DNA from 3 places in the Viridibacillus sp. FSL E2-0187 genome. Region 2 is predicted to be linked to each of the others. Evidence: a T-box and tRNA genes for the amino acid it is inferred to sense, from the RefSeq annotation. Region 2 holds a T-box; the other regions hold tRNA genes.
The links. The T-box of region 2 lies ahead of MHH85_RS03490 (valine--tRNA ligase). A T-box ahead of a tRNA ligase gene usually reads a tRNA of that ligase, here a tRNA-Val.
Positions count from the first base shown of each region.

Region 1: it encodes a tRNA-Val, which carries the amino acid that the T-box ahead of MHH85_RS03490 (valine--tRNA ligase) is inferred to sense. The anticodon was not compared.
Region 3: it encodes a tRNA-Val, which carries the amino acid that the T-box ahead of MHH85_RS03490 (valine--tRNA ligase) is inferred to sense. The anticodon was not compared.

Region 1 is NZ_JBBOVG010000002.1:292,494-298,833, reverse strand. It holds rRNA gene MHH85_RS20635 (23S ribosomal RNA) at 1-101, opposite strand, end outside; tRNA gene MHH85_RS20630 (tRNA-Ala) at 198-273, opposite strand; tRNA gene MHH85_RS20625 (tRNA-Ile) at 286-362, opposite strand; rRNA gene MHH85_RS20620 (16S ribosomal RNA) at 459-2,011, opposite strand; tRNA gene MHH85_RS20615 (tRNA-Ala) at 2,159-2,234, opposite strand; tRNA gene MHH85_RS20610 (tRNA-Pro) at 2,254-2,330, opposite strand; tRNA gene MHH85_RS20605 (tRNA-Arg) at 2,335-2,411, opposite strand; tRNA gene MHH85_RS20600 (tRNA-Leu) at 2,444-2,532, opposite strand; tRNA gene MHH85_RS20595 (tRNA-Gly) at 2,539-2,613, opposite strand; tRNA gene MHH85_RS20590 (tRNA-Leu) at 2,639-2,723, opposite strand; tRNA gene MHH85_RS20585 (tRNA-Lys) at 2,743-2,818, opposite strand; tRNA gene MHH85_RS20580 (tRNA-Thr) at 2,831-2,906, opposite strand; tRNA gene MHH85_RS20575 (tRNA-Val) at 2,922-2,997, opposite strand; rRNA gene rrf (5S ribosomal RNA) at 3,007-3,122, opposite strand; rRNA gene MHH85_RS20565 (23S ribosomal RNA) at 3,252-6,181, opposite strand.
Region 2 is NZ_JBBOVG010000001.1:735,679-742,018, forward strand. It holds gene hemL (glutamate-1-semialdehyde 2,1-aminomutase) at 1-440, shown strand, start outside; gene MHH85_RS03480 (hypothetical protein) at 667-1,236, shown strand; gene MHH85_RS03485 (hypothetical protein) at 1,213-1,407, opposite strand; T-box leader at 1,478-1,705, shown strand; gene MHH85_RS03490 (valine--tRNA ligase) at 1,808-4,435, shown strand; gene MHH85_RS03495 (bifunctional folylpolyglutamate synthase/dihydrofolate synthase) at 4,699-5,994, shown strand; gene MHH85_RS03500 (bifunctional folylpolyglutamate synthase/dihydrofolate synthase) at 6,008-6,340, shown strand, end outside.
Region 3 is NZ_JBBOVG010000002.1:299,640-305,979, forward strand. It holds rRNA gene MHH85_RS20635 (23S ribosomal RNA) at 1-2,023, shown strand, start outside; rRNA gene rrf (5S ribosomal RNA) at 2,086-2,201, shown strand; tRNA gene MHH85_RS20645 (tRNA-Asn) at 2,995-3,069, shown strand; tRNA gene MHH85_RS20650 (tRNA-Thr) at 3,083-3,155, shown strand; tRNA gene MHH85_RS20655 (tRNA-Glu) at 3,300-3,374, shown strand; tRNA gene MHH85_RS20660 (tRNA-Val) at 3,402-3,477, shown strand; tRNA gene MHH85_RS20665 (tRNA-Tyr) at 3,490-3,573, shown strand; tRNA gene MHH85_RS20670 (tRNA-Gln) at 3,605-3,679, shown strand; tRNA gene MHH85_RS20675 (tRNA-Lys) at 3,693-3,765, shown strand; gene rocF (arginase) at 4,067-4,972, shown strand; gene sigW (RNA polymerase sigma factor SigW) at 5,231-5,794, shown strand; gene MHH85_RS20690 (anti-sigma factor family protein) at 5,808-6,340, shown strand, end outside.

The sequences.
Region 1 (6,340 bases), on a different contig from region 2:
CAAAGCTCACTTACAGCTCCCCGAAGCATATCGGTGTTAGTGCCGTCCTTCTTCGGCTCCTAGTGCCAAGGCATCCGCCATGCGCCCTTAATAACTTAACCTAAAAGTTAGTTATTAAGCCTAAAAAACTTAATAATAAAAAATGTGTTACTTAATTTGCTTCAATGTCGTTTTATCCAGTTTTCAAAGAACAATATTGGTGGAGCCTAGCGGGATCGAACCGCTGACCTCCTGCGTGCAAGGCAGGCGCTCTCCCAGCTGAGCTAAGGCCCCAAAAAAGAAAAATGGTGGGCCTAAATGGACTCGAACCATCGACCTCACGCTTATCAGGCGTGCGCTCTAACCAGCTGAGCTATAGGCCCCTTTTTCGGAAAAATATAAGGTTTTTATAAACCTTCAAAACTGAACGCAAGACGTTAATCGACAGATCCAAGATCTGTTTCCGTAATTATCCTTAGAAAGGAGGTGATCCAGCCGCACCTTCCGATACGGCTACCTTGTTACGACTTCACCCCAATCATCTATCCCACCTTCGGCGGCTGGCCCCATAAAGGTTACCTCACCGACTTCGGGTGTTACAAACTCTCGTGGTGTGACGGGCGGTGTGTACAAGGCCCGGGAACGTATTCACCGTGGCATGCTGATCCACGATTACTAGCGATTCCGGCTTCATGTAGGCGAGTTGCAGCCTACAATCCGAACTGAGAACGATTTTATGAGATTAGCATACCCTCGCGAGTTAGCGACTCTTTGTATCGTCCATTGTAGCACGTGTGTAGCCCAGGTCATAAGGGGCATGATGATTTGACGTCATCCCCACCTTCCTCCGGTTTGTCACCGGCAGTCACCTTAGAGTGCCCAACTAAATGATGGCAACTAAGATCAAGGGTTGCGCTCGTTGCGGGACTTAACCCAACATCTCACGACACGAGCTGACGACAACCATGCACCACCTGTCACCAATGTCCCCGAAGGGAAAACTCTATCTCTAGAGCGGTCATTGGGATGTCAAGACCTGGTAAGGTTCTTCGCGTTGCTTCGAATTAAACCACATGCTCCACCGCTTGTGCGGGCCCCCGTCAATTCCTTTGAGTTTCAACCTTGCGGCCGTACTCCCCAGGCGGAGTGCTTAATGCGTTAGCTGCAGCACTAAGGGGCGGAAACCCCCTAACACTTAGCACTCATCGTTTACGGCGTGGACTACCAGGGTATCTAATCCTGTTTGCTCCCCACGCTTTCGCGCCTCAGTGTCAGTTACAGACCAGAAAGTCGCCTTCGCCACTGGTGTTCCTCCAAATCTCTACGCATTTCACCGCTACACTTGGAATTCCACTTTCCTCTTCTGCACTCAAGTCTCCCAGTTTCCAATGACCCTCCACGGTTGAGCCGTGGGCTTTCACATCAGACTTAAGAAACCACCTGCGCGCGCTTTACGCCCAATAAATCCGGACAACGCTTGCCACCTACGTATTACCGCGGCTGCTGGCACGTAGTTAGCCGTGGCTTTCTAATAAGGTACCGTCAAGGTACGTTCAGTTACTAACGTACTTGTTCTTCCCTTACAACAGAGTTTTACGATCCGAAAACCTTCATCACTCACGCGGCGTTGCTCCATCAGACTTTCGTCCATTGTGGAAGATTCCCTACTGCTGCCTCCCGTAGGAGTTTGGGCCGTGTCTCAGTCCCAATGTGGCCGATCACCCTCTCAGGTCGGCTATGCATCGTTGCCTTGGTAGGCCATTACCCCACCAACTAGCTAATGCACCGCGGGCCCATCTAGTAGTGACAGCCGAAACCGCCTTTCAGCATTTTGCCATGTGACAAAATGGATTATTCGGTATTAGCCCCGGTTTCCCGGAGTTATCCCAATCTACTAGGTAGGTTGCCCACGTGTTACTCACCCGTCCGCCGCTAAATCAGAAGAAGCAAGCTTCTTCATCATTCGCTCGACTTGCATGTATTAGGCACGCCGCCAGCGTTCGTCCTGAGCCAGGATCAAACTCTCCATAAAAGTAGTTTGAAAGCTCATTAGCTTTGCTAGCGTATCATCCAAAGATGATATCTATTTTTGTTTTGATCCACCAACAGAGTTGATGTTCAAAAACATTTATTGATTAACGTCTTGCATGTTCAGTTTTCAAGGTTCATAAGATATATATGGTGGAGCCTAGCGGGATCGAACCGCTGACCTCCTGCGTGCAAGGCAGGCGCTCTCCCAGCTGAGCTAAGGCCCCGTGTGGGTATAAGTAATAATGGTCGGGAAGACAGGATTCGAACCTGCGACCCCTTGGTCCCAAACCAAGTGCTCTACCAAGCTGAGCTACTTCCCGTTAATGGCGCGCCCGGCAGAAGTCGAATCCACAACCTTCTGATCCGTAGTCAGACGCTCTATCCAATTGAGCTACGGGCGCATATATTATCACTTGTATTAAATTAAAAGAAATGGTGCCGAGGACCGGAATCGAACCGGTACGGTAGTCACCTACCGCAGGATTTTAAGTCCTGTGCGTCTGCCAGTTCCGCCACCCCGGCATATTTTGGAGCGGAAGACGAGGTTCGAACTCGCGACCCCCACCTTGGCAAGGTGGTGTTCTACCACTGAACTACTTCCGCAATATGCTGATAAACTTAAAAATTATGGTGCGGGTGAAGGGAGTCGAACCCCCACGCCTTGCGGCGCTAGATCCTAAGTCTAGTGCGTCTGCCAGTTCCGCCACACCCGCATATAATGTTTTTTTAAAATGGTGAGCCATGTAGGATTCGAACCTACGACCCTCTGATTAAAAGTCAGATGCTCTACCAACTGAGCTAATGGCTCATATGAAATGAATGGTGCCGGCGAAAGGAGTCGAACCCTCGACCTACTGATTACAAGTCAGTTGCTCTACCAACTGAGCTACACCGGCAATGTTTATTAAAAATGGTGGAGGATGACGGGATCGAACCGCCGACCCCCTGCTTGTAAGGCAGGTGCTCTCCCAGCTGAGCTAATCCTCCATATTGTTCGCCTAGCAACGTCCTACTCTCACAGGGGGAAACCCCCAACTACCATCGGCGCTAAAGAGCTTAACTTCCGTGTTCGGCATGGGAACGGGTGTGACCTCTTTGCTATCGTCACTAGACTATTTTTAAGACAAGAATTATTATATCACTTCGCTTCTTTAAAAGCAAGTGTTTTTTTAACTTTTTTAAAAAGTTTTTCTTGTTCTCTCAAAACTGGATAAATTACATTGAAGTTAGTTAAGTAAAATTTGGTTAAGTCCTCGATCTATTAGTATTCGTCAGCTCCGTATGTCGCCACACTTCCACCTCGAACCTATCTACCTCATCGTCTTTGAGGGATCTTACTTACTTGCGTAATGGGAAATCTCATCTTGAGGGGGGCTTCATGCTTAGATGCTTTCAGCACTTATCCCGTCCACACATAGCTACCCAGCGATGCCCTTGGCAGAACAACTGGTACACCAGCGGTGTGTCCATCCCGGTCCTCTCGTACTAAGGACAGCTCCTCTCAAATTTCCTACGCCCACGACGGATAGGGACCGAACTGTCTCACGACGTTCTGAACCCAGCTCGCGTACCGCTTTAATGGGCGAACAGCCCAACCCTTGGGACCGACTACAGCCCCAGGATGCGATGAGCCGACATCGAGGTGCCAAACCTCCCCGTCGATGTGGACTCTTGGGGGAGATAAGCCTGTTATCCCCGGGGTAGCTTTTATCCGTTGAGCGATGGCCCTTCCATGCGGAACCACCGGATCACTAAGCCCGTCTTTCGACCCTGCTCGACTTGTAGGTCTCGCAGTCAAGCTCCCTTATGCCTTTACACTCTACGAATGATTTCCAACCATTCTGAGGGAACCTTTGGGCGCCTCCGTTACTCTTTAGGAGGCGACCGCCCCAGTCAAACTGCCCGCCTGACACTGTCTCCTACCCCGCTAAGGGGCATGGGTTAGAAGTTCAATACATCTAGGGTAGTATCCCACCAACGCCTCCTCCGAAGCTGGCGCTCCGGAATCTCTGGCTCCTACCTATCCTGTACAAGATGTATCAAAATTCAATATCAGGCTACAGTAAAGCTCCACGGGGTCTTTCCGTCCTGTCGCGGGTAACCTGCATCTTCACAGGTACTATAATTTCACCGAGTCTCTCGTTGAGACAGTGCCCAGATCGTTACGCCTTTCGTGCGGGTCGGAACTTACCCGACAAGGAATTTCGCTACCTTAGGACCGTTATAGTTACGGCCGCCGTTTACTGGGGCTTCAATTCGCACCTTCGCTTGCGCTAAGCACTCCTCTTAACCTTCCAGCACCGGGCAGGCGTCAGCCCCTATACGTCACCTTACGGTTTTGCAGAGACCTGTGTTTTTGCTAAACAGTCGCCTGGGCCTATTCACTGCGGCTCTCTCGGGCTTTCACCCTACTAGAGCACCCCTTCTCCCGAAGTTACGGGGTCATTTTGCCGAGTTCCTTAACGAGAGTTCTCTCGCACACCTTAGGATTCTCTCCTCGACTACCTGTGTCGGTTTGCGGTACGGGCACCTTTTACCTCGCTAGAGGCTTTTCTTGGCAGTGTGAAATCAGGAACTCCGGACATACGTCCTCGTCATCACAGCTCAACGTTATAGAAATGGGATTTGCCTCATTTCACGCCTCACTGCTTGAACATGCATAACCAACAGCATGCTTACCCTATCCTACTGCGTCCCCCCATTGCTCAAATGGTAAATAGGTGGTACAGGAATATCAACCTGTTGTCCATCGCCTACGCCTATCGGCCTCGGCTTAGGTCCCGACTAACCCTGAGCGGACGAGCCTTCCTCAGGAAACCTTAGTCATTCGGTGGACGGGATTCTCACCCGTCTTTCGCTACTCATACCGGCATTCTCACTTCTAAGCGCTCCACCAGTCCTTCCGGTCTGACTTCACAGCACTTAGAACGCTCTCCTACCACGGACATCTAAGATGTCCATCCACAGCTTCGGTGAATTGTTTAGCCCCGATACATTTTCGGCGCAGCGTCACTCGACCAGTGAGCTATTACGCACTCTTTAAATGATGGCTGCTTCTGAGCCAACATCCTGGTTGTCTAAGCAACGTCACATCCTTTTCCACTTAACAATTACTTTGGGACCTTAGCTGGTGGTCTGGGCTGTTTCCCTTTTGACTACGGATCTTATCACTCGCAGTCTGACTCCCGTGCATAAATCACTGGCATTCGGAGTTTGTCTGAATTCGGTAATCCGGGATGGACCCCTAGTTCAAACAGTGCTCTACCTCCAGGATTCTCTATCACGAGGCTAGCCCTAAAGCTATTTCGGAGAGAACCAGCTATCTCCAGGTTCGATTGGAATTTCTCCGCTACCCACACCTCATCCCCGCACTTTTCAACGTACGTGGGTTCGGGCCTCCAGTAAGTGTTACCTTACCTTCACCCTGGACATGGGTAGATCACCTGGTTTCGGGTCTACAACCACATACTCATTCGCCCTATTCAGACTCGCTTTCGCTACGGCTCCGTCTTCTAAAACTTAACCTCGCATGTAATCGTAACTCGCCGGTTCATTCTACAAAAGGCACGCTATCACCCATTAACGGGCTCTAACTACTTGTAGGCACATGGTTTCAGGATCTATTTCACTCCCCTTCCGGGGTGCTTTTCACCTTTCCCTCACGGTACTGGTTCACTATCGGTCACTAGGTAGTATTTAGCCTTGGGAGATGGTCCTCCCAGATTCCGACGGAATTTCACGTGTTCCGCCGTACTCAGGATACACTCAAGAGAGAATGAACTTTCAACTACAGGGCTGTTACCTGCTCTGGCGGGCCTTTCCAGACCGCTTCGTTTAACTCATTCCTTTGTAACTCCATATAGAGTGTCCTACAACCCCAAGAGGCAAGCCTCTTGGTTTGGGCTATTCCCGTTTCGCTCGCCGCTACTCAGGGAATCGATTTTTCTTTCTCTTCCTCCAGGTACTTAGATGTTTCAGTTCCCTGGGTCTGCCATCAAGACGCTATGTATTCACGTCAAGATACTGCTCCATTACGAACAGTGGGTTCCCCCATTCGGAAATCTCCGGATCAAAGCTCACTTACAGCTCCCCGAAGCATATCGGTGTTAGTGCCGTCCTTCTTCGGCTCCTAGTGCCAAGGCATCCGCCATGCGCCCTTAATAACTTAACCTAAAAGTTAGTTATTAAGCCTAAAAAACTTAATAATAAAAAATGTGTTACTTAATTTGCTTCAATGTCGTTTTATCCAGTTTTCAAAGAACAAGGTTTTGAAGATCATTTTACAATGAGCCTTCAAAACTGAACGCAAGACGTTAATCGACAGATCCAA
Region 2 (6,340 bases):
AGATTATGGAGAAAATTGCTCCAGCAGGTCCAATCTATCAAGCGGGTACATTATCAGGTAACCCACTTGCAATGTCTGCTGGTTTAGCAACAATTAGTCATTTAAAACCTGAAACATATGATTACTTCACAAAACTAGGTGATCAATTAGAAACAGGTTTCCGAGAAGCTGCAGAAATGTATAATATCCCTCACACAGTAAATCGAGCAGGTTCAATGATTGGCTATTTCTTAACTAATGAGAATGTTATTAACTTTGAAACAGCTAAAACTTCTGATTTACAATTGTTTGCTGAATACTACGGTTTAATGGCGAATGAAGGAATCTTCTTGCCGCCGTCACAATTTGAAGGTGTATTTGTTTCTACAGAGCACACTGAAGAACATATTGCAAAGACAGTTCAAGCTTTCCAAAAAGTATTTAAACAACTTGCACGCTAATATAGGAAAAAGGCTTTCTCTATTACGAGAAGGCCTTTTTTTATGCATGTAAATACATTGATACTGTACGTAATATAGTTAATCTTTATCTTAGAGCATCAATGAATCTAATGGACCTGACCAACAAACGAATAACTACAATCGATTAATCTATGGACATAACACAATGCATAATCACAATACTATCAAGCATATATTCTATTAGATATATGAAGGAGGTCAAGCTATGCAACATATTTCCTGGGAAATCGCAGAAGGATTTAACTTTCCTGAAAGTTTTGGTAAACCGCAAGATACGTCGAATGTGAAAATTACACCTCGTTGGACACAAGAAGAGTCAGGTGAATCAGTATTTTTAACAGGTATTTATCATATTTCTGCTAATGTAGCATTTGCAGAAGGAGAAACACCACATCATGGGACTTCAACTTGGACAACAATAGAGGATTTAGACATGCAAGGAGAATCGGGTTATTTTGAATATGCTGTGCCGTTACATGTAAATTTGCCGCGAGATCGAGTGAATAAAGACGTTCCTGTAGAAATAAAAGTAGACTATATTACGACAACATTCCAAGATGATGGTAGTTGTCATTTTAGCTGGCAGGCGACATGTAATTATGAGGAGCCGCAAGTTGCTACTGCACAATTAGAAGCAGAAGTAGTAGAAAGTTCAACTACTACTACTGCCGAGGCAAGTGCTCAAGAGGAACCAGAATCTGATGCGTTCTTATGGGATTTAGAAGAAGCATATACAATTAAAACGTATAACTTAAAGGAAATCCGTAAACAATAAGTACCACAATAAGGCTAATACCAGAAGTAAAATAATGTCCCATGTTGTTGGGACGATGATAACACGAATACCTTGGAAGCAACAAATAGGAACGATAATACTTCTACAGTAAAATCTTGTTTTCCGTAGCCAAGGTGGTAGAAAATAAGGGTTATATTTTCGACGTGACATGAAATGTGGTCCTCCTTTCTAAAAAACTTGAAAATGCATCTTTTTTCCGATACAATAAGGTCATCTTAATATAGATGCATAGATAGGGAAGAGTAGAATGTCTTGTGTTTGCCAAAGAGAGGAAACGTTAGGTGCGAGTTTCCGCTTACACACATTTGAAGGTCGCCCTGGAGCAGTTTCTGTGAACCTGATAAAGCTAGCAGAAGCCGGTTAGAAGCCGTTATACAATGAAGTGTCAGCACGTTTTTTTGTGTTGAAATAAAGGTGGTACCGCGAATTCAACTCCTTCGTCCTTTTTAGGCGATAGGAGTTTTTTATTTGCAAAAAACTACAAAATACTTCGTTGTTAACAAAACATAAAAAGGAGGTCGTCAAATTGACAGAACAACAAACGACATCAATGCCAACGAAATATGATCCACAGTCGATCGAACAAGGACGTTATGAATGGTGGCTAAAAGGAGAATTCTTTAAAGCACAACCTGAAAGTGGCAAAGAGCCATATTCAATCGTAATTCCACCACCAAACGTAACAGGTAAACTACACTTAGGGCATGCTTGGGATACAACATTACAAGATATCCTAATTCGTATGAAACGTATGCAAGGATACGATGCGCTTTGGTTACCAGGTATGGACCATGCGGGTATTGCAACACAAGCAAAGGTAGAAGCGAAACTTCGTGAAGAAGGTATTACTCGTTATGACTTAGGCCGTGAAAAGTTCGTTGAAAAAACATGGGAATGGAAAGAAGAGTATGCAGGTCATATTCGTCAGCAATGGTCGAAAATGGGTCTAGCGCTAGATTATTCTCGTGAACGATTCACATTAGATGCAGGACTTTCTGATGCAGTAAAAGAAGTATTCGTAAAACTATACGAAAAAGGATTAATTTACCGCGGTGAATATATCATTAACTGGGATCCTGCAACTAAAACAGCGTTATCAGATATCGAAGTTATATACAAAGACATTCCAGGGGCTTTTTATCACTTCAAATATCCATTAACTGATGGAACTGGAGCAATTGAAATTGCAACTACACGCCCTGAAACAATGCTAGGTGATACTGCAATCGCTGTTCACCCTAAAGATGAACGTTACCAACATCTAATCGGTAAAACAGTGACATTACCAATCGTAGGTCGCGAAATTCCAATCATTGCAGATGAGTACGTTGAAATGGAATTTGGTACGGGTGTTGTGAAAATTACACCAGCTCATGACCCGAATGACTTTGAAGTAGGTAACCGCCATGACTTACCACGTATTCTTGTAATGAATGAAGACGGTTCAATGAATGATAATGCTGGAAAATATAAAGGTATGGATCGCTTTGAATGCCGTAAAGCAATTGTTAAAGACTTACAAGACATGGGTGTTTGCTTCAAAATCGAAGATCATATGCACTCAGTAGGGCACTCAGAACGTTCTGGTGCGGTTGTTGAGCCGTATCTTTCAACACAATGGTTCGTTAAAATGCAACCACTTGCAGATGCATCATTAGAACTTCAAAAAGATGAAGAAGGCAAAGTAAACTTTGTACCTGCACGTTTTGAAAATACGTATTCTCGTTGGATGGAGAATATCCGTGATTGGTGTATTTCTCGCCAACTTTGGTGGGGCCACCGAATTCCAGCTTGGTACCATAAAGAAACAGGCGAAATTTACGTAGGTACAGATGCTCCAGCTGATGCTGAAAACTGGAATCAAGATACGGATGTATTAGATACTTGGTTCTCATCTGCATTATGGCCGTTTTCAACAATGGGCTGGCCAGATGAAGAAAACGAAGAATTTAAACGTTACTACCCAACTAATACATTAGTAACTGGTTATGATATTATATTCTTCTGGGTTTCTCGTATGATTTTCCAAGGTATTGAATTTACTGGAACACGTCCATTTGAAGATGTATTAATTCACGGATTAGTTCGTGATGAGCAAGGGCGCAAAATGTCTAAATCTCTAGGTAACGGCGTTGATCCAATGGATGTTATCGAAAAATACGGCGCTGACTCATTACGTTACTTCTTAGCAACTGGTTCTTCTCCAGGTCAAGATTTACGTTACTCAAATGAAAAAGTAGAAGCTGTTTGGAACTTCTCAAACAAAATTTGGAATGCTTCGCGCTTTGCTTTGATGAACATGGAAGGCATGACTTATGATGAAATCGATTTAACTGGTAAAAAATCAGTAGCAGATCAATGGATTCTAACTCGTCTGAACGAAACAATCGAACAAGTAACAACTTTAGCTGAGAAATTTGAATTTGGTGAAGTAGGTCGTCAATTATACAACTTCATCTGGGATGATTTCTGTGACTGGTACATCGAAATGGCGAAATTGCCATTATATGGTGAAGACGAAGCAGCGAAGAAAACAACGCGCTCTGTACTAGCATATGTTTTAGATAATACAATGCGCCTGTTACATCCATTTATGCCATTTATCACAGAAGAAATTTGGCAAAACCTTCCGCATAAAGGCGAATCAATTACAGTAGCTGCTTGGCCAACAGTTGATGAAACTTTAACTTCACAAGCACAATCGGATAACATGAAATTACTAATGGATATTATCCGTGCTGTTCGTAACATTCGTGCTGAAGTACAAACGCCAATGAGCAAAAAAGTACCTTTATATGTTTCGGCTAAAGATGCTGTAACACTTGCTGTTTTGGAAGATAACAAAGCATATCTAGAAAAATTCTGTAACCCAGAGCCATTAACACTTGGTGAAGACATTGAAGCTCCTGGTCAATGCATGTCAGCTGTTGTATCTGGTGCAGAATTATTCTTACCTCTTGAAGGATTAATCGATGTAGCGGCTGAAATTGAGCGCCTATCGAATGAACTTGAGAAATGGGATAAAGAAGTGAAACGTGTTCAAGGTAAACTGAACAATGAGCGTTTCGTATCTAAAGCTCCAGATGATGTTGTAGCTGCTGAGCGTGCTAAAGAAGCAGACTATATTGAAAAATATGCAACAGTAGAGAAACGTATTAACGAATTGAAAAATATGTAATCAAAAAAATCGCTCAAGTGTTATACTTGAGCGATTTTTTCTGTTATAAAAACGAAATGAAATTTGATAAATAATTACAATTTAAATCCAGGCGGATATAAGTTGAAAGATATTTTAGTTCAATTGATATTAATCTTACTAGAAAAAGTCAAGCGGTAATTATAACCAGAATGTAATGTAGTTATTGTTCTTTATAATGGCTTATAATAAGAAGGTAAATGATTAAATAACAAGCACAATATACATACCAGGAGTGTTGAATAGTGTTTACAAATATAGAACAGTGCGTCGAGTTTTTAACCTCATTAAAAAAGGGTAGTAGTACATCGATTCCATTAGAAGTCGTTAATTCATTATTACAAGAATTTGGCAACCCCCAACATACTTTTAAAACAATTCATTTAGCAGGTTCAAACGGCAAAGGCTCTACTTTAAACGCATTAAAGGAAATATTAAAATACAGCCAAGTAGAAAAAGTAGGCTGCTTTGTTTCTCCACATTTAGAGCGCATAAATGAGCGTATTACAATTAGCGACAAGCAAATTACGGATGAGCAATTCCTCTTATACGTCAATAAAGTGTTTGCTGCAATAGATGAAAAGGACGGAGTATACCCTAGTTTTTTTGAAATTATGACGATTGTCGCTTTCCTCTATTTTGCAGATGAAAAAGTAGATGTTGCTCTAATAGAAACAGGTATTGGTGGCAAATTAGATTCAACTAATGTGATTGATCCCATCATTTCAATAATTACAACGATTTCTTTAGAACATACAGCGATTTTAGGTGATACCTATGACAAAATTGCTTATCAAAAGGGTGGCATTATTAAAGAAAATAGACCCGTAGTGACAACGGTAGAGAATAGAGATGCACTAGAAGTTCTTCGGAAAATAGCGGATGAGAAACATGCACCTATAGCTATTTTCAATGAGGATTTTACGGCAACAAAAGTCGCTCAAAAGGAACATATGCAGGTGTTTAATTATTCTACACGTGATTACGTCATAAAAGATGTTGAATTACTTATGGCAGGACCCCATCAAATTAACAATGCTTCATTAGCTATTACAACGGCATTATTGTTAAAAGATGCTGGATACTTTGACATTACAGAAGAAGCTATTCGAAAAGCTTTAAAAGAAGCAAAATGGGCGGGGCGCTTTGAAGAGTATGATCATCTTATTGTAATTGATGGAGCGCATAATCCCGAAGGTACAGAAGCATTAATTGCCACATTAAAAGCGAAATATCCGACAAGTGAATACGATTTTATCTATGCAGCACTACAGGATAAAGATCATCTAAAAAGTATTAAGATGATGGCGGAAGTAGCATCCTCTATGACATTTACGCAAATAACTATGCCTAATGCTGCATCAGCTGAAGAATTAGCAGCATTATCACAGCACCACCATACTTATTATGATACAGAGTGGGAACGCGTAGTGAAGCGAGCAATTGAGAAAAAAGAGGACGAGCATGTATTAGTCATAACAGGTTCTCTTTATTTTATTTCTGAAGTACGTGCTTTTTTAAGCAATAAAGTGAAGCAGTAAATGAGGTGCCGACATGATTCCGAAATTAGATTACTATAAAGAAAAGTGGGGTGTCCGTAGTGATGCCTCGATTAAACCAGGGTTAACAGCAATTACCGAAGCATTACAATTAGTAGGGAATCCACAAGAAAACTTATCAGTAGTCCATGTGGCGGGTACAAATGGCAAAGGCTCAACGATTACTTTTATAGAACATATAAGTAAGGCTCATGGACTGTCGACCGCTACATTCATGTCTCCGTGTATTGAAGATGTACATGATCAAATTCAGCTAGATGAACAACCAATCACACCAGAAGAAATGGATGCTGTTTTTAAAATCATGGCAGATGCAGGATTAGATGGA
Region 3 (6,340 bases), on a different contig from region 2:
TAGAGCACTGTTTGAACTAGGGGTCCATCCCGGATTACCGAATTCAGACAAACTCCGAATGCCAGTGATTTATGCACGGGAGTCAGACTGCGAGTGATAAGATCCGTAGTCAAAAGGGAAACAGCCCAGACCACCAGCTAAGGTCCCAAAGTAATTGTTAAGTGGAAAAGGATGTGACGTTGCTTAGACAACCAGGATGTTGGCTCAGAAGCAGCCATCATTTAAAGAGTGCGTAATAGCTCACTGGTCGAGTGACGCTGCGCCGAAAATGTATCGGGGCTAAACAATTCACCGAAGCTGTGGATGGACATCTTAGATGTCCGTGGTAGGAGAGCGTTCTAAGTGCTGTGAAGTCAGACCGGAAGGACTGGTGGAGCGCTTAGAAGTGAGAATGCCGGTATGAGTAGCGAAAGACGGGTGAGAATCCCGTCCACCGAATGACTAAGGTTTCCTGAGGAAGGCTCGTCCGCTCAGGGTTAGTCGGGACCTAAGCCGAGGCCGATAGGCGTAGGCGATGGACAACAGGTTGATATTCCTGTACCACCTATTTACCATTTGAGCAATGGGGGGACGCAGTAGGATAGGGTAAGCATGCTGTTGGTTATGCATGTTCAAGCAGTGAGGCGTGAAATGAGGCAAATCCCATTTCTATAACGTTGAGCTGTGATGACGAGGACGTATGTCCGGAGTTCCTGATTTCACACTGCCAAGAAAAGCCTCTAGCGAGGTAAAAGGTGCCCGTACCGCAAACCGACACAGGTAGTCGAGGAGAGAATCCTAAGGTGTGCGAGAGAACTCTCGTTAAGGAACTCGGCAAAATGACCCCGTAACTTCGGGAGAAGGGGTGCTCTAGTAGGGTGAAAGCCCGAGAGAGCCGCAGTGAATAGGCCCAGGCGACTGTTTAGCAAAAACACAGGTCTCTGCAAAACCGTAAGGTGACGTATAGGGGCTGACGCCTGCCCGGTGCTGGAAGGTTAAGAGGAGTGCTTAGCGCAAGCGAAGGTGCGAATTGAAGCCCCAGTAAACGGCGGCCGTAACTATAACGGTCCTAAGGTAGCGAAATTCCTTGTCGGGTAAGTTCCGACCCGCACGAAAGGCGTAACGATCTGGGCACTGTCTCAACGAGAGACTCGGTGAAATTATAGTACCTGTGAAGATGCAGGTTACCCGCGACAGGACGGAAAGACCCCGTGGAGCTTTACTGTAGCCTGATATTGAATTTTGATACATCTTGTACAGGATAGGTAGGAGCCAGAGATTCCGGAGCGCCAGCTTCGGAGGAGGCGTTGGTGGGATACTACCCTAGATGTATTGAACTTCTAACCCATGCCCCTTAGCGGGGTAGGAGACAGTGTCAGGCGGGCAGTTTGACTGGGGCGGTCGCCTCCTAAAGAGTAACGGAGGCGCCCAAAGGTTCCCTCAGAATGGTTGGAAATCATTCGTAGAGTGTAAAGGCATAAGGGAGCTTGACTGCGAGACCTACAAGTCGAGCAGGGTCGAAAGACGGGCTTAGTGATCCGGTGGTTCCGCATGGAAGGGCCATCGCTCAACGGATAAAAGCTACCCCGGGGATAACAGGCTTATCTCCCCCAAGAGTCCACATCGACGGGGAGGTTTGGCACCTCGATGTCGGCTCATCGCATCCTGGGGCTGTAGTCGGTCCCAAGGGTTGGGCTGTTCGCCCATTAAAGCGGTACGCGAGCTGGGTTCAGAACGTCGTGAGACAGTTCGGTCCCTATCCGTCGTGGGCGTAGGAAATTTGAGAGGAGCTGTCCTTAGTACGAGAGGACCGGGATGGACACACCGCTGGTGTACCAGTTGTTCTGCCAAGGGCATCGCTGGGTAGCTATGTGTGGACGGGATAAGTGCTGAAAGCATCTAAGCATGAAGCCCCCCTCAAGATGAGATTTCCCATTACGCAAGTAAGTAAGATCCCTCAAAGACGATGAGGTAGATAGGTTCGAGGTGGAAGTGTGGCGACATACGGAGCTGACGAATACTAATAGATCGAGGACTTAACCAAATTTTACTTAACTAACTTCAATGTAATTTATCCAGTTTTGAGAGAACAAGTTCTCTAAATAGTCTAGTGATGATGGCAAAGAGGTCACACCCGTTCCCATGCCGAACACGGAAGTTAAGCTCTTTAGCGCCGATGGTAGTTGGGGGTTTCCCCCTGTGAGAGTAGGACGTTGCTAGGCACATTAAAGCACAGCTGATTTAATCAGTTGTGCTTTTTTATATAGAAAATAGTTATAATAAATGTGGAAATCAAGGGTTATATTATGACTATTGTATTTAAAGGTTATAACAATCGATATGGGGAGTTATTTGGCAAGTATTAATTCACTGAAGAACCGATGAAATTTCCTTAATCGTCATTAGTCTCATTTGAGTTGTGTAAAACGGAAATAGATTTGCATCCAATTATTGCAATTTATAATGGGGGAATAGTAAGCTTCTTTGTTTTGCATAATATATTGGGTGTAAAGCCATACTTAAATAACTCCAAAATAATTTTATTTGGCTCTTGATCAACTGATATCTGTATCTTAGAAAAGGTTATGCAAAAAGTATACTATCTCAATTATAGATGTATATTAAAAAAATATAACTTATTCAATAGTTCTAGCAGTTAATGTTGGAAAAATAGTTGCACTGGAATTTTAAAGGAAAGTGGAATTTGTGTATAAAGGCATAAGAATTCTAATTGAAAATAGTCCATCAATGGTTATGAGATTTTCATTGTAATAGCCTTTAGGAGCATAATTGATATATGTTGGTAGTCTTACATTAGATTCTGATTAAAACGCTTTAAAACGCTTAAATAGGGCTTTTATGATAGTTAGAGTTACTGTAATAAAATATAGGTATATTTAAGTGCAAAAAAATTAAAACTTTTTTCCTTAAATAGCTTGAAATGTTTTAATATGCTGTTATAATAATATTTGTGTTCCACAAAAGTAACATCTAAAGAAGCGATAATATTATTGTTCCGAAGTAGCTCAGTGGTAGAGCAATCGGCTGTTAACCGATCGGTCGTAGGTTCGAGTCCTACCTTCGGAGCCATTTTTTTGTCTATGCTTCCATAGCTCAGCAGGTAGAGTGCTTCCATGGTAAGGAAGAGGTCACCGGTTCGAGCCCGGTTGGAAGCTTTCTATTATTTATCAAGAAGTAGAAATATATTGAATTTTGTTTAGTAAGATGAAATTTTTAATATTTTTTAAATAAAGTATTGCTTTTTTATTTAAAGGATGTTAATATAATTCTTGTCCTGTTTTAAGCAGTACAGCATTAATGGCCCCTTGGTCAAGCGGTTAAGACACCGCCCTTTCACGGCGGTAACACGGGTTCGAATCCCGTAGGGGTCACCATTTTTAAAAATTATTTTAGATATCCATGGAGGATTAGCTCAGCTGGGAGAGCACCTGCCTTACAAGCAGGGGGTCGGCGGTTCGATCCCGTCATCCTCCACCATATTTTTTTGTCGGAGGGGTAGCGAAGAGGCTAAACGCGGCGGACTGTAAATCCGCTCCTTCGGGTTCGGCGGTTCGAATCCGTCCCCCTCCACCATTTTTTATATAAAACATTCATTATTCATTGTTGGGGTATAGCCAAGCGGTAAGGCAACGGATTTTGATTCCGTCATGCCCTGGTTCGAATCCAGGTACCCCAGCCATTTTTAATTTTATGAGCCATTAGCTCAGTTGGTAGAGCATCTGACTTTTAATCAGAGGGTCGTAGGTTCGAATCCTACATGGCTCACTTTCATATAAAATTTCAACCTCTTTCTACACTTTGTAGAAAGAGGTTTTTTGTAGTTAATAGTATAAAAAATAAGGGATACCCCCTATACTCTCTAAGGAGCATTTTTAGTAGAGTGCGTAACTTTGTACAACTACTGATAAATTCAATTTAAAGGATAGTGCATTATCTACTTTAGTTACAAAGTGGTTCTATATTTAAGTGTTTGATTTTTTGTATAAATATTCAGAATTTTGTGGGGTTGAGCCAACATGATTGTAGCATTTACAATATAGGTAATTCACAAAGGGGGAATAAAATAATGCATAAATTAAATATTTCATTAATAGGTGTACCAATGGATCTTGGTCAAACACGTCGTGGGGTTGATATGGGGCCAAGTGCAATCCGATATGCGGGCGCTGTAGAAAGATTAGAAGCAATGGGTTATGAAGTGATAGATGAGGGGGATATTCAGATTGGGGTATCTGAGCGTGAAGTATCAGCCGATACAAATTTACGAAATTTATCAGCTGTAACTGAAGCCAGTACAAATCTTGCGAATAAAGTACATGATGTCGTTTCACAAAATCACTTTCCACTTGTACTAGGTGGGGACCATAGTATTGCAATAGGTACACTTGCAGGACTATCAGATCATTATGAGAACCTAGGAGTTATTTGGTATGACGCGCATGCCGATTTGAATACAGGTGATACTTCACCATCGGGTAATATTCATGGTATGCCACTAGCTGTAAGTATTGGGCTCGGCCATGAAAAACTTGTAAACATTCGTGACTATGCTCCAAAAGTGAAACCTGAAAATATAGTTATTATTGGTGCTCGCTCGGTGGATCCAGGTGAACGTGAATTAATAAAAGAAAAAGGTATCAAAGTGTACACGATGCATGAAATTGACAGAGTGGGGATGACTAAAGTTATTCAAGATGCAATTATTTACTTAAGAGGAAAATGTGTTGATGGATTGCATTTGTCATTGGATCTAGATGGAATCGATCCGCTTTATACGCCGGGTGTTGGGACACCTGTTCTAGGCGGTATTACATATCGTGAGAGCCATTTAGCGATGGAGATGTTATATGAATCAGAAATGATTACCTCCGCTGAATTTGTAGAAGTAAATCCAATCCTAGATGAGAGAAACAAAACAGCAGATGTAGCAGTTGCTTTAATGGGATCGTTATTAGGCGAAAAATTAATGTAATGTAAAGGGACGGGAATACCCGTCCTTTTATAATTGCCGAAAAGTGTAGGGTTTTTGAAAAATGGGAACTTATTGATAAGTAATTAAGTCTTGAATAGAAGAGTTTATTATGAATTTGGATCATTTTTACTTACATATTTGTTATAATTATGGAAGGAAGGTTTTTTGTAGTTATAAAAAAACTTTCGAAAAAATGAAACTTACACTATAAGCGACTCGTATATAGAATAGCAGCCGCATGGGCGGAGGGAAATCACGATGGACGCATTAATCAACAAGAGAATAAAACAAGTGCTGAAAGGCGATCAAAGTGCGTATTCTGATATTGTGAGCCTCTACCAGCAAAAGCTGTACCAAGTTTGTTATCGCATGCTTGGCAATCGACATGAAGCGGAAGATATAGCGCAGGAGGCATTTGTTCGTGCGTATATTAATCTTCACACTTTTGATTTGAATCGAAAATTTTCGACTTGGCTGTACCGTATAGCGACGAATTTATGTATAGACCGTATAAGGAAGAAGAAACCGGACTATTACTTAGATGCGCAAGTTGCTGGAACGGACGGTCTAGATATGTATTCTCAAATTTCCTCCTCAGATAGGCTACCTGAGGAAGAAGTAGAAAGAATGGAGCTGCAGGAGCGAATTCAATATGAAATTAGCCAGTTGCCAGACAAATATCGAACAGTCATTGTCTTAAAGTATATAGAGGAATTGCCATTGCAGGAGATTAGCGAGATTTTGGATATGCCACTTGGGACAGTCAAAACTCGAATTCACAGAGGGCGTGAAGCTCTGAGAAAGCAATTAGGCAATCTGTAGGAGGGATTTCACTATGAATGCGTGTCCAAAACATATTGGTGAATACATGCATGAATATTTAGATGGTGATATTAGTCGTGAACATGAAATCGAGCTAAAAGCACATTTGCAAAGCTGTGATAACTGTCGACAACATATGCAGGAGCTAAATAGCACAATTGCCTTTGTCAAAAGTGCTGCCGTCGTTTCAGTACCTCTGGATTTCAAGCAAAACGTTATGATTCGTCTACCTAAAGGAAGATCAGGAGCCGGTGTCCAAAGATGGCTACGTCGTCATCCTATATTCGTTGCAGCAGCAATGTTTTGTATTTTAATGAGCGCCTCACTTCTTACAGGCTTTAATGATAATAAGGAATTTTCTGTGACCAAACAGCCAAACTTAGTTGTAGAGGGGCAAACAGTCATCGTACCTGAAGGGAAGACTGTGACAGGTGATATCGTAGTCAAGAATGGAGATATCCTTGTAGAAGGTTCGGTAGATGGTAATATCACTGTAATTAATGGTCAATATATGGCTTCAACAGCAAATGTCACAGGTCAAATAGA